2 regions of the Nocardiopsis sp. NPDC058631 genome follow, and region 2 is predicted to be linked to the other one. Evidence: riboswitches for the same ligand, from Rfam matches in the RefSeq annotation. Region 2 holds a riboswitch; the other holds the start of a gene.
What was found. A riboswitch is a leader RNA that binds a small molecule or an ion and turns the genes downstream of it on or off. The one in region 2 is predicted to bind thiamine pyrophosphate.
Positions count from the first base shown of each region.

Region 1: linked by a shared signal. The riboswitch ahead of ACFWTE_RS21745 (ECF transporter S component) and the one ahead of thiC (phosphomethylpyrimidine synthase ThiC) in region 2 are both predicted to bind thiamine pyrophosphate.

Region 1 covers NZ_JBHXQY010000074.1:12,841-19,905, reverse strand. Annotated here, with positions in the region: gene ACFWTE_RS21760 (enoyl-CoA hydratase/isomerase family protein) at 1-242, opposite strand, end outside; gene ACFWTE_RS21755 (energy-coupling factor transporter transmembrane component T family protein) at 298-1,089, opposite strand; gene ACFWTE_RS21750 (ABC transporter ATP-binding protein) at 1,086-2,591, opposite strand; gene ACFWTE_RS21745 (ECF transporter S component) at 2,697-3,308, opposite strand; TPP riboswitch at 3,417-3,523, opposite strand; gene ACFWTE_RS21740 (transglycosylase domain-containing protein) at 3,624-5,765, opposite strand; gene ACFWTE_RS21735 (maltotransferase domain-containing protein) at 6,751-7,065, shown strand, end outside.
Region 2 covers NZ_JBHXQY010000107.1:3,507-10,571, forward strand. Annotated here, with positions in the region: gene rsrA (mycothiol system anti-sigma-R factor) at 51-359, opposite strand; gene ACFWTE_RS25635 (sigma-70 family RNA polymerase sigma factor) at 356-1,018, opposite strand; gene ACFWTE_RS25640 (class I SAM-dependent methyltransferase) at 1,374-2,189, shown strand; gene ACFWTE_RS25645 (hypothetical protein) at 2,271-2,810, opposite strand; gene thiC (phosphomethylpyrimidine synthase ThiC) at 2,931-4,619, opposite strand; TPP riboswitch at 4,613-4,724, opposite strand; gene ACFWTE_RS25655 (SOS response-associated peptidase) at 4,837-5,688, opposite strand; gene ACFWTE_RS25660 (DUF3068 domain-containing protein) at 5,779-6,885, opposite strand; gene ACFWTE_RS25665 (alpha-(1->3)-arabinofuranosyltransferase) at 6,882-7,065, opposite strand, start outside.

The sequences.
Region 1 (7,065 bases), on a different contig from region 2:
TCCAGCATCTCGGCGTGGGTGCGGTCCGCCATCTCCTTGATGTCGGCGCCCGCCACGAACACGCGCTCGCCGCCGTAGATCACCACGGCGCGTACCGCGCGGTCCGTGGACACCCTGGTGGCGGCCTCGGCGATCTCCGCCGTCAGGACCGCGTTGAGCGCGTTCACCTTCGGCCGGTCCAACCGGATCACGGCCACCGCCGGGTGGTCCGGATCGGCCTCCACGCGCACGAACTCGCCCACGAACTCCACCTCTTCCACTTCGACGTCACTGTCCTGGGCCACCTAACCACCCGGGTCAGGAGAACAGCAGCACCAGGGTCCCGAGCCGCGAGGACAGCGCGTACGCCGCCGCCAGGAGCAGGGCGGCCCCCGTGAGGAGGAGCGTGTCCGCGACCCGCCAGCGGCTCTCCCGGGCCCAGGTGCGGGGCCCCGTGCCGAACGCCCGCGCGTCCATCGCCGTGGCCAGCAGGGTCCCCGTCCGGATGGACCGCACCAGCAGCGCGAACAGCCTGCCGAAGAACAGCGTGACCATCCGCACCGGGTTGCGCCCGGCCTCCAGGCCGCGTGCCCGCCTCGCCAGGGTCACGGTCCGCCACTGGTCGGCGAGCAGGGGGATGAGCCGCAGCGCCGCCAGCACCCCCATGGCGGGACGCTCGGGCACCTTGAGCCTCTGCACGAGCCCGTCGGACATCTCCGTCGGATCGCTGGTCACGGCCGCGACCAGGCCGGGGAGGGCGATGGCGAGCAGGCGCACCGCCGCACCCAGTGCGCCCTCCGCCCCGTGCTCGCCGTACAGGTAGTTGACCAGGCCGTTGGACAGACCCATGAGCAGGAACGGACCGCCCAGGACGAGCAGCGTGCGCCGGTCGATCCCGCTGAACGGCAGGAGCAGCAGCACACCGGCCAGGACCACGCCTCCGGTGACCGCGTCCACCGCGGGGATCAGACCGATCCCCAGCACCAGGGCGGCCAGCAGCTTGGCCGCAGGGTTGAGCCGGGCGAGCCAGTAGCGCGCTCCCCCGTCCTGCGGCACGTCCAGGGTCAGGGCGTCGCCACCCGTCCCGTTCCGGTCCTGCGACGCACTCATCCGCCCACCTCCCCCGTCCCCGCGACCGTGTCCGGGACCGCGCGGCCCTCCGCCACGCGCACGCGCACGTCCGCGAGGTGCCGCAGGAGCAGTTCGTCGTGGGTGGCCATGACGACGGCCCGCCCCTCGGCCCTCAGCGCCCCCAGCAGCTCGACCAGCTCCGTCCACGTCCGGGTGTCCTGGCCGAAGGTCGGCTCGTCCAGGACGAGGACGTCGGGCGCGTGCGAGGGGCCCGAGCTCAGGGCCGTGGCCACCGACAGCCTCCGCTTCTCACCGCCCGAGAGGGTGTAGGGGTGGACGTCGGCCAGCCTGGTCAGGCGCAGCCGCTCCAACAGCTCGTCCACCCGGCGCTCCGTCTCCGCCTCGCCCGCCCCGGCCCGCCGCGGCGCGAAGCGCAGCTCGTCCCGCACGGTTCCGGTGACGAACTGGTCCTCCGCGTGCTGGAACACGGTGCCCACGTGCCGGGCCAGGAGCCGTGCGGGCCAGCGCACCAGCGGGCGGCGGTCAGCGCCGGCCAGGGGGCCGCGCGGAAGGACCTCGCCCCGGTGGGGTCGGGACAGCCCCGCCACCAGTGACAGCAGCGTGGACTTACCCGCCCCGTTGGGCCCGGTCAGGGCGGTCGCGGTACCGGCCGCGACCACGAGGTCCACGCCGTCCAGCACCACCCTTCGCGGCGCGGCGCGCATGCCCAGTTGGAAGGGGGTGCGCGCCGCGACGCCCACGGCCTCCAGACGGGGGCCGCCGCCCGGGGCGGGGGCCAGGTCGGGCACGGGGCCGTTCCCCGGGATCCACACTCCCCGCTCCGCGAGGGAGCGCCCGTGCTCGGCGAACACGGCGGAGGGGTCGCCGTCGGCGATCACACCGCCGCCGGGTTCGACGACCACGACCCGGTCCACCAGACCGACCACGTCCGCGACCCGGTGCTCGACCAGGACCAGGGTCGCCTCCGTCTCGGCCAGCAGGCGTTCCAGGACCCCGCGCACCAGCGCGGCACCGGCAGGGTCGAGGTTGGCGGTGGGCTCGTCCAGCAGGAGCAGGCGCGGCCGCATCGCGAGCGCCCCGGCGATGACCAGCCGCTGCTTCTCACCGCCCGACAGGGCGCCGGTGGAGTGGCGCCGCCCGTACGGGAAGCCGACCGAGTCCAGCGCGTGGTCCACCCGGGGCCAGATCAGGCTGGGGTCCACCCCCAGGTTCTCCAGGCCGAAGGCGACGTCGTCGCCCGCGCGGGCCATCACCAGCTGCGTCTCCGGATCCTGGCCGACCAGGCCGACCGCGCCCCGGCTCCGGTCGGCGGGGCGGCCGTCGACCAGCAGTGTCCCCTCCTGGTCTCCGTTGAGGGCGCTGTCGGGGCCGGTGAGCCCGGCCAGGGAGTGCAGCAGGGTGGACTTGCCCGCTCCGGAGGCTCCGAGCAGGAGCACGCGCTCACCGGGCTCGACCGTGAGGTCGACCCCGCGCAGCGCGTACGTGTCGCGGCCGGAGTGGCGCCAGCCCCAGCCGGACAGCTCGACACGAGCGCCCCGACCCCCGGTGGACCGTGCGGCGGGCGGTGCGGTCGGGTGCTGCGCGGTCGCCCCGGCGGGACCGCGGCGGTTGTGGTCGGCCACGGGTCAGCCCTTGGCCGACGGGAAGGGGGCCAGCGCGCCGGACCTGGCCAGGGCGGTGGTGAGGAGCCGTGCGCCCACTCCCGCGATGACCGCCGCGCTGATCACGACGATGACGCCGTAGACGACCTGGAGGTGCAGGGGCCAGGCCACGTTGTAGGCGATGTTGTCGCGGATGGCCGGGGAGAGGCCGGCGACGGCCGCCGCGAGCACGGCCACGCCCATGCCCCAGCGCCGGTAGCCGAAGGCGAGGAAGACGAGCTCGGGAAGGATGCCCTGGAGCGTTCCGTCGAGGATCACCGTGACCCCCCACTGGGTGCCCAGGACCGCCGACACAGAGGAGGCCGCGACCGAGGTGAGCAGCGCGGCGCCGGGCTTGCGGATGATCAGCCCGCCGAGGACGCCGGAGAGCAGCCACATGCCGTAGACCACCGCCTGCGCGGGCGGGAACCCGACGAAGAGCGGCGTCGTGACCGACCAGACGATGTTCCAGAGCCAGAAGACGACGCCGACGGCGACGCCGATCACGGCCGCCACGACGATGTCGACGGTGCGCCAGCCGCGCAGCTGTCCGAGGAGGTCACGCCAGAAGCCGGTGCGGCGGGGTTCGGTACTCATCAGGTGGTGTCCCTTCGTCGGGGTGGACGAGGGCCCATGTGGCCAAGAGCGGCGCCGGACGGCACCGCGCGCCGGGGGGTCCCGGTTGCGCGGGAGCACGCCTTCCGGAGACGGGTTCCTACGACTTCCTTCGCTGGCATGACCCAGATCAGGTGTGTAAGGGTCTGCGGCCTGGGCCGCACTCTCAGCGCTCACGCGCTCCCCTGTCGGTTTCACTCCATTATGCGTCAACAACGAGGGCCGTGGGGTGTTTCCTCCCCACGGCCCTCGTCCGCGCCCGGGACACCGAGCGGTCCCGCCTCCCCGCGGAAGCGGTCAGGCGTCGTCGTCCTCCTCGTCGCCCCCGCCCCTGGGCGGCTTCGCCGACGGGTTGCCGTACGCCTTCGGCGACGGGCCGAAGCTCTCCGCCGGGAGGTCGGCCGTGGCCTTGCGCATGGTGGCCTGCCAGATGGGGCCGGGCAGCGTGCCGCCGTAGACGATGCCGTAGTAGCGCCCGCCGATGGTCACGCCCTGGAGCGGGTTCTCCTCACCGCCGCGCATGTCGCCGACCACGACCGAGGAGGCGAGGTTCGGCGTGTGTCCGGCGAACCAGGCGTAGGCGGCGTTGTCGGTGGTGCCGGTCTTGCCCGCGGCCGGGCGTCCGAGGCCGAGGCCGTTGGCGGTGCCCCCCTTGAACGTCTGCTGGAGCAGGTGGTTGACCCCGTCCGCGACGTCGCGTCGGATCCTGCCCTCCTCGCACTCGCTGCGGACCTCGACCTCCCGGGTGCCCTCCTCCCCCTCACGGCCGATCCGCACGGACGTCACCGGGACGGGCTCGCAGTAGGTGCCCCGGGCGGCGAAGGTGGCGTACGCGTTGGCGACGGTCAGCGGGGACACCTCCTGGTCGCCCAGGGTGAAGGAGCTCCAGACCTCCAGCGGTGCGCCGTCGGCGCGGTGGATGCCCACCCGTTCGGCCATCTCCGAGGTCTCGCAGAGGCCGACACGCTTCTGGAGCTGCGCGAAGTAGGTGTTCACCGACCCCTTGGTCGCGCTGATCATGTTGTGCTCGCCGCCGTCGCTCTCCCCGGCGTTGCTCACGCTCCACCCGGACATCACGCCGCCGTCGCAGTTCTTGAGCCCCCCGACCGAGACGCTCTTGGGCGAGGAGAAGCTGGTGCCGTAGTCCAGCCCGGAGTGCAGGGCCGCGGCCAGGGTGAACGTCTTGAACGTCGACCCCGCCTGGTAGCCGAGCGAACCGCCGGCCTCGCTGTCCACCGCCAGGTTGATGGAGGTCGTGCCGACCTCCTCGTCGTCGAAGCCGTAGCGCAGGTTCTGCGCCATGCCCCTGATCCGGCCTGTGCCGGGCTCGACGACCGCCTGGGCGGCGAACTTGGTGGACTCCTCCGCCGGGACGTACTTCTCGATGGCCTCCTCCGCGGCCCGCTGCACGTCGTTGTCGAGTGTGGTCCGCACGGTGATGCCGCCCTTGGTGAGCGCCTCCTCGCGCTCCTCCTGGAGCTCACCGAGCACGTTGGAACCGCGCAGCCAGCGCATGACGAAGTCGCAGAAGAACGGCTGCTCCCCGTGGTAGCAGCTGCCGCCGCGCTCGGTCGGGTCCAGGGCCAGCCCCCTGCTCCCGTGCTCCTCGACCTCCTCCGCCTCCAGGTGACCGGTCGCGCCCATCCGCTCCAGCACCAGGTCGCGTCGTTCGCGCGCGGCCTCGCGGTTGGTGAGCGGGTCGTAGTAGGAGGGGCTGCGCACGAGTCCGACGATGGTGGCGGCCTGCGCCGGGTCCAGGTCGGCGGCGGAGACGGAGAAGTAGCGCTGGGCCGCCACCTCGATGCCGTACGCGCCCGCCCCGAAGTAGGCGAGGTTGAGGTAGCCCTCCATGATCTCGTCCTTGGTGAGGCGGTCCTCAAGGGCGATGGCGTGGCGCAGCTCCAGCAGTTTGCGTCCCAGGGTCTGCTCGCTGGCGCGCTCCACCTCCTCCTCGGTGGAGGCCTGTTCGATGAGCAGGTTCTTGACGTACTGCTGGGTGATGGTGGAGCCGCCCTGGGTGTCCCCCTGCGCGGTGCGCATGGCGGCGCGCAGGACTCCGCGCAGGTCCAGCCCGGAGTGCTCGTAGAACCGGTCGTCCTCGACGGCCATGAGCGCGGCGGGCACCCACGGGCTGATCGCGTCCAGGGGCACCACCTCGCGTTCGCGGTCGGCGACCTCCGCGATCGGGTTGTGGTCGACGTCGGTGAGGAGCACGCGCTCCGCCACCGGTGAGACCTTCAGGTCGCTGGGCAGGGCCATGAACGCGGCGGCCGTGTCCCTGCCGACGAGCCCCAGCCCGCCCACCCACGGCATGACCAGCGCGGCGACCAGCAGTCCGGCGACGGCGCCCATCCCCGTGAGCCGCCGGAGCGCGTCCTTGCGCTCCTCGGCGGTGCCCTCTCCCTGCCCGTGCCCGTCCCCGGCGCCCCAGGACGACACCCGGTCCCTGAGCGCGCCCACCAGGGGCAGGGCGAGCAGGTCGGTCCGCCTCTTCCGGCGCGGCGCCTCGGACCCGCCCTCCGCGTCGGGCTCCGGAGCGGTGGGCCGGTCACCGGCACCGGGTTGCGACGCGTCGGCCCGGTCGTCGGAGCGGCCCACCTCCCCCGCCTCCCCCGGGTGCCCCGGCGCCCGGTCTCCGCCCCGGTCCCCCTTCTCCTGCGGCGGACCGTCCTGGTTCGGCTCCGTCACGTCGCCCCCCCCTCGGCCGTGTGACGCCCTGACCCCGCCTCGCGCGGACAGGGCACTGCACCGTCCACGCTCGCAGAGGAGCCGTAAAGCCCGTCGTGCCGAATCCGGCGTGTCACCGAAAAGCTTGCCCAATCCGTGGCAAAGCGCCCGGATCGAACGCACCCACGGAACGCCGCACAGCCGGGGCACGCCCGGCCCGCGCCGGGCGAATCCGCACCGGTACGCGGACTCCCGCGGCGACAGGCGTCCGAATGCGAGACAAAAGGTTCCCCTGTGGTCATTCAGGAACGCGGGAATGTCCGGAATACGTCCCGACACCCATGGGGTGCATTCGGTGATCCCTACCCACCACCGCGCACCGCCCAACATGACCGATCAGTTTTCCGTCCTTTCATCTCAGATCACCCGAAAACAACTACAGAGGCTCCTGAATCAGGTGTCTTCTTATGGCTGATTTGCGAGGTTTACCCAGGCGAAACCTGACAAATACCAGGCCCAGGCACCTAGGGCCAGTGTGAGGAGAGTCACATTAATTATCCGGCCTCGACACTCCGCCAAACACCACAAGAGGGCAGACGATAGACAGCGGGGTGCACCGAAGCCGCAATCCGGACAGTTTTAGATCCGCCTCTTCGTTAACTCCGTCTTGCGTTGCATTAACACCAGGTTATTTCTTCCTTCCGCAAGAAAAATCGATACCCACATCGCCCGAACCACGACAATGACGGTGTAGCCAGTGATCGGACGCCTGCCCATCCTCGACATCTCTCCAGACAACGACCTCGGCCCGGTGAAAGCGGTACCCGGAGAACGCTTCACCGTGGGCGCGACGGTCATCCGCGAGGGCCACGACTCCCTTGCCGCCGGAGTCGTCGTGTACTCGCCCGAGGGGCGCCGCGAACGCCTCGTGCCCATGCGTGAGTACGCGCCCGGTACCGACCGCCACGAGGCCGAGATCAGCCTCCCCCACGAGGGGGTGTGGTCGTTCTCGGTCGAGGCGTGGACCGACCCCTTCACCACCTGGGACCACGCCGCCCGGGTCAAGCTGCCC
Region 2 (7,065 bases):
CTGGAATTCCAGCTTCCGCCACAGCGTGCGTCAGATGCGGGGTGCGCTCCTCAGGCGGACGCCCCCGGGGCCTCCACACCGGCCTCTTTGGCCACCTGCTCCGTGCGGGCCAGGGCCAGGCGTCCGAGCACCTTGTCGCGCAGGTCCATCGGGACGGGGTCGCACCCGCAGTGCTTGGCCACGAGCTTCTTCACCGCCTCGTCGAGGCCGTACTCCTCCAGGCAGGGGCTGCACCCGTCCAGGTGCTCCCTGATCTGCTCGCAGTTGCGCTCCTCCAGCTCACCGTCGATATAGGTGTAGAGCTTGTCGAGCACCTCGCTGCACGGGGTGTCGCTGTGTTCGCCGTGGCCGCCGCTCATTGCAGATCTCCTCGATCCGAGCCGTCCTGTCCCGCACCCGCGGACGTTCCCGAGGCGACACCGGCGGCTGCGGCCGCCCTCGCCGGCAGGAAACCGCGATCCGCCGCGTACTCCTCCAGGTGCGACCGGAGCTGGCGGCGGCCCCTGTGCAGCCGGGACATGACCGTCCCGATCGGCGTCCCCATGATCTCGGCGACCTCCTTGTACGCGAATCCCTCGACATCGGCGAGGTAGACGGCGATCCGGAAGTCCTCGGGCAGCTCCTGGAGAGCCCGCTTGACGTCGCTGTCGGGGAGGTGTTCGAGGGCCTCGGCCTCAGCCGACTTCAGGCCGGCCGCGGTGTGCGACGCAGCCTGTGCCAGCTGCCAGTCCTCGACGTCCTCGGTCCCCGCCTGCTTCGGCTCGCGCTGCTTCTTGCGATAGGAGTTGATGAAGGTGTTGGTGAGGATGCGGTACAGCCACGCCTTGAGGTTCGTCCCCTGTTTGAACTGATGGAACGAACCGAACGCCTTGGCGAAGGTCTCCTGGACGAGGTCTTCCGCGTCAGCGGGGTTGCGTGTCATCCGCAACGCCGCGGAGTAGAGCTGGTCGAGGAAGGGGAGCACGTCCCTCTCGAACCGCTCGTCCCTCTCCTCGGCTGTCTCCTGGCCCTGTTCCAAGCCCGTCGGCCTCCTCGCACTGGTCCCAGCTGGGGCATCCATACCCCAACGATACGGTCCCGTGGCTCGGACCCGTGCACCGCCACCTCGTGGCGGCGACACCGCATCCTCTCGCGCGAGACATGAACCGGCAGTCGGCATGGTCTGTTGACCCTCCTCATACGACACTCCTCCGCCTCGGGCATCCGCTTCCCGCGGCGGTGTGGAGGACAACAACGTTCGCCCCGGGCTGATTCCGTGCCGCCGGGGGACGAAGGTCCCTTACCAGCCCGAAATTGTCGTTTGCCTCCGTCAACTGAGGTGAGGCATGGCAGAGTGCGGGTAGGACCACCTGAAGGATGGGAGAGGAGCGCACTTGCAACCGTCCTCAACCCCTGCCTCCGAACGCCACCGCTCACCCGCGGCGCAGTTCGCCACCCCCGACCGCCTGTCGGACTACTGGAGGTTCTACTGGGCCGTCGCCGAGGCGCAGATCGCCCGGTGGCTACCCGACACCCCCTCGCGCCTGCTCGACGTCTCCAGCCCCGACTACCAGGGCACCCCCCGCGCGGTGGCCGCCGGCCACGACGTCGTGACCCTGCTGCCCTCCGCCGACATGGCGGTGCGCCGTCCGCTGACCCTCGTCAACGGGCGCGCGATGGTGCCGCGCCCGGCGCGGCGCGGGCGCCTGCGCCACGTCGTCGGGGACTCGGCCTTCCTGCGCAACTTCGCCTCCGAGGCCTTCGACGGGGTGATCGCCGACAACCGGGTGCTCTCCCGCCACCTGGCCACCGAGTCGTCCGTGGCCGAGGTCGCCCGTGTGCTGCGGCCGGGGGGACGGGCCCTGCTGTGCGTGGACTCGGTGGTGCTGGGCATGGCTCTGCTCGCCGAACAGGACTGCTGGCCCGAGCTCAGCCACGCGCCGAGCGCCGACGTGCTCCTGGTCCCCTGGCCCGACGGTTCCATCACCCGGTGCTTCACCGCCGAACAGCTCACCGAGACGCTCGCGGACGCGGGGCTGGAGCTGGAGTGGGTCAAACCCCGCACGGTGCTGTCCGCCTCCACCGTGGAGATGATGCTGGCCCGCGACCCGAGGTCGATGGGGCGCCTGGTGGAGATGGAGCTGCGGGCCACCGAGTCCGACGACTACGTCGGCGTGCACCTGGTGGCCAGCGCCCGCAAACCCGGCTAGGACGTGTGTTCCGGACGGCTCCCGGGCCGGTGGGCGGCCGTCCGGTCGAGGTCGCCCACGCCGCCGAGGCGGAGGCCTCCGCTACAGGGCGGTGAGCGAGGCGACCCCGTTCACCAGGGCGAAGACCAGCAGGACCGGGCCCGCGCCCGCGCCGGTGGCGAAACTGGGGGCCAGGTCGCGGCGGTTCGCCCAGCGCACCGCGAGGAACGGCCACACGGTCAGCAGCGCAGCGAGTACGTACAGGCCGGGGTCGGCCAGGACGGGCGCGAGCGGGAAGAAGTGCACGCCCACGACCAGGCACACCCACGGAGCGAGGTACGCGCTCCGTCCCAGAGCCAGCAGCACGATCACGCCGAGCAGGGCGACACCGAACTCGATGCCGAGGACGAGGAGGTACAGGTCCATCCCGCCCTCGCCGGACAGGACGGAACCGCTGTCCCAGTGGAGCCAGGACGTGACACCGCCGAACACCGCGAGGAGCAGGCCCACGGCCGACCCGCCGCCCAGCCACCACGTGGCCGGTCCGGCCGGGGGCCGCTCCTGAGCCCATCCGAACCACGCCGAGGCGAAGAAGCCGAAGACGGCGGTGGTCATGGCGGCGTCGCGGACGAAGACGTCCATGGGACCTCACAGGTGGGGCGGGGGTAGCCGGGGGACACGTCAGCCTTCCACACGCCGCGGGCGGCCCGCCCTCCGGTGTGCCGGAGGGCGGGCCTGACGACGGACCCCGTGTGACACTCCCTACTCGGCGAGTGGGAGGTACACGCGGTTGCCCTGTTCGGAGAACTCGGTGGACTTGTCGGCCATACCGCGCTCGATGGCGGCGACGGTGTCCAGCCCGTGTTCCTCCGCGTAGCGGCGCACGTCCTGGGTGATCTTCATGGAGCAGAACTTGGGACCGCACATGGAGCAGAAGTGCGCGGTCTTGGCCGGTTCGGCGGGCAGGGTCGCGTCATGGAAGGACTGGGCGGTCTCCGGGTCCAGCGCCAGGTGGAACTGGTCCTGCCACCGGAACTCGAACCGCGCCCGGGACAGCTCGTCGTCCCACTCCTGTGCCCCGGGGTGCCCCTTGGCCAGGTCCGCGGCGTGCGCGGCGAGCTTGTAGGTGATGACGCCGGTCTTGACGTCGTCACGGTCGGGGAGCCCCAGGTGTTCCTTGGGGGTGACGTAGCAGAGCATCGCCGTGCCGAGCCAGCCGATCTGCGCGGCACCGATCGCCGAGGTGATGTGGTCGTAGCCGGGGGCCACATCGGTGGTCAGGGGGCCGAGCGTGTAGAACGGAGCCTCTCCGCAGAGCTCCTCCTCCAGTCGGACGTTCTCCGCGATCCTGTGCATGGGGACGTGCCCGGGGCCCTCGACCATCACCTGCACGTCGTGCGCGCGGGCGACGTGGGTGAGCTCACCCAGGGTGCGGAGCTCGGCGAACTGGGCCTCGTCGTTGGCGTCGGCGATCGACCCGGGGCGCAACCCGTCTCCGAGGGAGAAGGTGACGTCGTACTCCCGGAGGATCTCGCACAGCTCCTCGTAGTGGGTGTACAGGAAGCTCTCCCGGTGGTGGGCCAGGCACCAGGCGGCCATGATGGAGCCGCCGCGCGAGACGATGCCGGTGACCCGGCGGGCGGTGAGCGGCACGTACCGCAGCAGCACCCCTGCGTGCACGGTCATGTAGTCCACGCCCTGCTCGCACTGCTCGATGACGGTGTCCCGGTAGACCTCCCAGCTGAGCTCGGCCGGGTCGCCGTTGACCTTCTCCAGCGCCTGGTAGATGGGGACGGTGCCGATCGGGACGGGCGAGTTGCGCAGGATGCGCTCCCGGGTCTCGTGGATGCGCTTGCCCGTGGACAGGTCCATGACGGTGTCGGCACCCCAGCGGGTGGCCCACACCATCTTCTCGACCTCCTCGGGGACGGAGGAGGTGACGGCGGAGTTGCCGATGTTGGCGTTGATCTTGACCAGGAAGTTCTTGCCGATGATCATCGGCTCGGACTCGGGGTGGCACCGGTTGGCGGGGATGACCGCGCGGCCGAGGGCCACCTCGGAGCGGACGAACTCGGGGTCGACGCCCTCGCGTTCGGCCACGAAGCGCATCTCGGGGGTGAGGGTTCCGGCCTTCGCGCAGGCGAGCTGGGTGACCGCGCCGTCGACCGGAGGCCGGCCCCCGGACCAGGTACGGCGGGTCGGGGGGAGGCCCCGGTGGACGTCGACGGACACGGTGTCGTCGGTGTAGGGGCCGGAGGTGTCGTACAGATCGAAGTGGCTGCCGTTGCTGAGTCCCACCCTGCGCCGGGGCACGCGCAGTGTGTGTCCCTCGGGGGTCACGACCTCGCGATAGACCTTGGATGATCCCATGATGGGCCCTGTGGTCACCTGGTGGCCGTCGGTACTGGAACCGCTGGTGGAACTGACGTCACGGCCGTCGGTAGCCGTCATGGCATGCCTCCCTACGTCGGAATTACCCGAACAGGTTCTGCGGTCGGCGACACCGTCGAGTCGCCCTCTCAGCCCGCCATGGCGCGAGCTCCCGCGTTGCGTATTCACATGTGTGGGCACGTCGAACGTGCCGCGGCACCTCGATCCCGGTGCCGGGGCCCTGGGGCCCCGCACACCATACACAGGAGGGACCCTGGCGTGTCCACCGTTCCGGGGGTCAGAAAAGTGTCCCCGGTTCGCCGCCCCCGGTGTCGGCGAGGGGTTCGAGGAGGTCGGGCCGGTTGTTCTTGATGGTGTTGACGTCGGTGGACACCTCGTCGACCGCGAACCGGTCGACGGGGGTCTCCCCCAGCAGGTGCGCCAGGTCGTCCGCGCCCGAGGCGGGGTCCAGCCAGACGTCCCAGTCCTCGGGCGGTACGACGACCGGCATGCGCTCGTGGATGTGGGCGAGCGCGGGCGCCGCCTCGGTGGTGATGACCGCGCAGCTCCACACCCAGGCGGCCGGGTCGTCCTCGGCCGCCTCCGGGTCGCGCCAGCGCTCGAAGATGCCCGCCAGCGCCAGGGGCCGACCGTCCCGGTAGTGGATGGAGTAGGGCTTCTTGTCGGCCTTGGCCTTGCGCTTCTTGTGCTGGGGGTCGGTCGCGGGCGAGGTACTGGCCTGCGTGGTCCCGTCCTTGGCGACGAGCTGCCACTCGTAGTAGGCGTCGGCGGGCAGCAGGCACCGTCGGCGGCGGTACGCGGTACGGAAGGCGGGCTTGTCCGCGACGGTCTCGCCTCGCGCGTTGATCATCCGGTAGCCGACGTTGCGGTCCTTGGCCCAGGAGGGGACCAGGCCCCAGCGCAGGGTGTGCAGGGACCTGGGGCCCCGGGGGCCCTGGTCGTCGGCCCGGGGCGGTGGTCCCAGCACGGCGTACACGGGCCTTCCGGGCGAGATGTTGTAGTCCGGCTCCAACTCCTCCAGGGGCGGCCACGACGCGGCGGGCGCATCCTCGGGGAGGGTCTGCTCGGGCAGCTCGAAGGCGAGCCGCAACTGGTGCACGTTCCGGGACTGGGCATAACGACCGCACATGTGCCCGATACTACGGCGTGGCCCCGTCAGTCCCCCGCGAGACACCGGCGTGGGCCGGGCGCCCCTGCGGCGGCCTCCGGGCTGCCCGGCTCACCACTGGGGGTCCCTGGGCGCCCGGGGCCCTCTGCGCCGGCGGGGCCGGGCGGGAACGTCCCGGACGGCCGCGTCGGATCCCCCGCTCCGTGCGGGGGCGCCGCCGCGCCCACCGCCCGCGGAAGCGCCGTCCGCACCGCTCCCCCGCCAGGCCCGGACCAGGCCGACCAGAACGGCCAGACCGCCCAGCGGCCCGAGGGTCCACGGCGCCCAGGAGTCCAGGGCACGCAGCAGGACCGACCGGACACGGGCCTGCTCCGCGTAGCCGGAGACCTGGTTGTCCGCCATCACCAGTTCCGTGTACAGCAGCGGCACCTCACCCCCGCCGTCCTGCGGCCGCAGGGTCTCCGCACGGGTCTCATGGGCGTTGACCACGATTCCGCTGACAGGTTCCACCCAGAAGGTACGGCTCACCTCCAGCCAGCGTGTGGCGGTGACCGTCCCGGAGGCCCCCTCCCGGAACAGGTCGGCGGGCACCGGACGCGCCGACTCCGGGACCTGGGCGGCCTCGACCCACTGGCTGTACCGGCGTACCGGGACCCCGGCGACCTCCTCCCGCTCCTGGAACTCCAGCATCGGCGCCGAGCGCACCTCCGCGTCGTAGAACGGGTGGTCGCCCTCCGGCGCCCCGGGCGGCCAGGAGTACACCAGGCCGGCCTGGCGGACCGCGCGGTCGCCGTCGACGTGCTCGCCGCAGCAGTTGACGGCCCTGCCGGTCTCCCGGTCCACGATGACCCGCCGGCTCCAGTGGTCGATCATCCGGTCGGGGACCGAGGCGTCCACGGACACCTCCCACGCCGACCAGTCCCCGCCGTGGGCGGAGCCGTCCACACGCGTGACCCGGGTGAGTTCGGCGGCCTCCACCCACGTCCAGGTGGACGTGTCGAGGTAGCCGGCGTCCTCGTCGACCATCCTGACGTCGAACGCGGTCTCCGCCGGCAGCAGGGCGATCCGCTCGTGCACGTACAGCGGCAGCAGGGCGGCGAGTGTCAGCAGGAACGCACCCAGGGCCACCAGGGCGGTGCCCCGTGGCAGGGAGCGCCCGGGGGTGCTCGCGGGCCCCACCTGGCTGTCGGACTCCGCCCCGGCCTCGGTCACGCTCATGTTCGGGCCTCCTCCGGGTCGGACTCCCTCAGGTCGTCGTCGGGCTGCGCCTCTTCCTGGCCGTCCGGCGCCCGGTCCGCCGCGGACCCTGGTGCGGAGGCCTCCTGTGAGGCCGGGGCCGTCGCGGGCGCGCGGACCGACGGCGGGTCGGCGTCGGCGGGGTCGTCCTCGCCGCGCTGC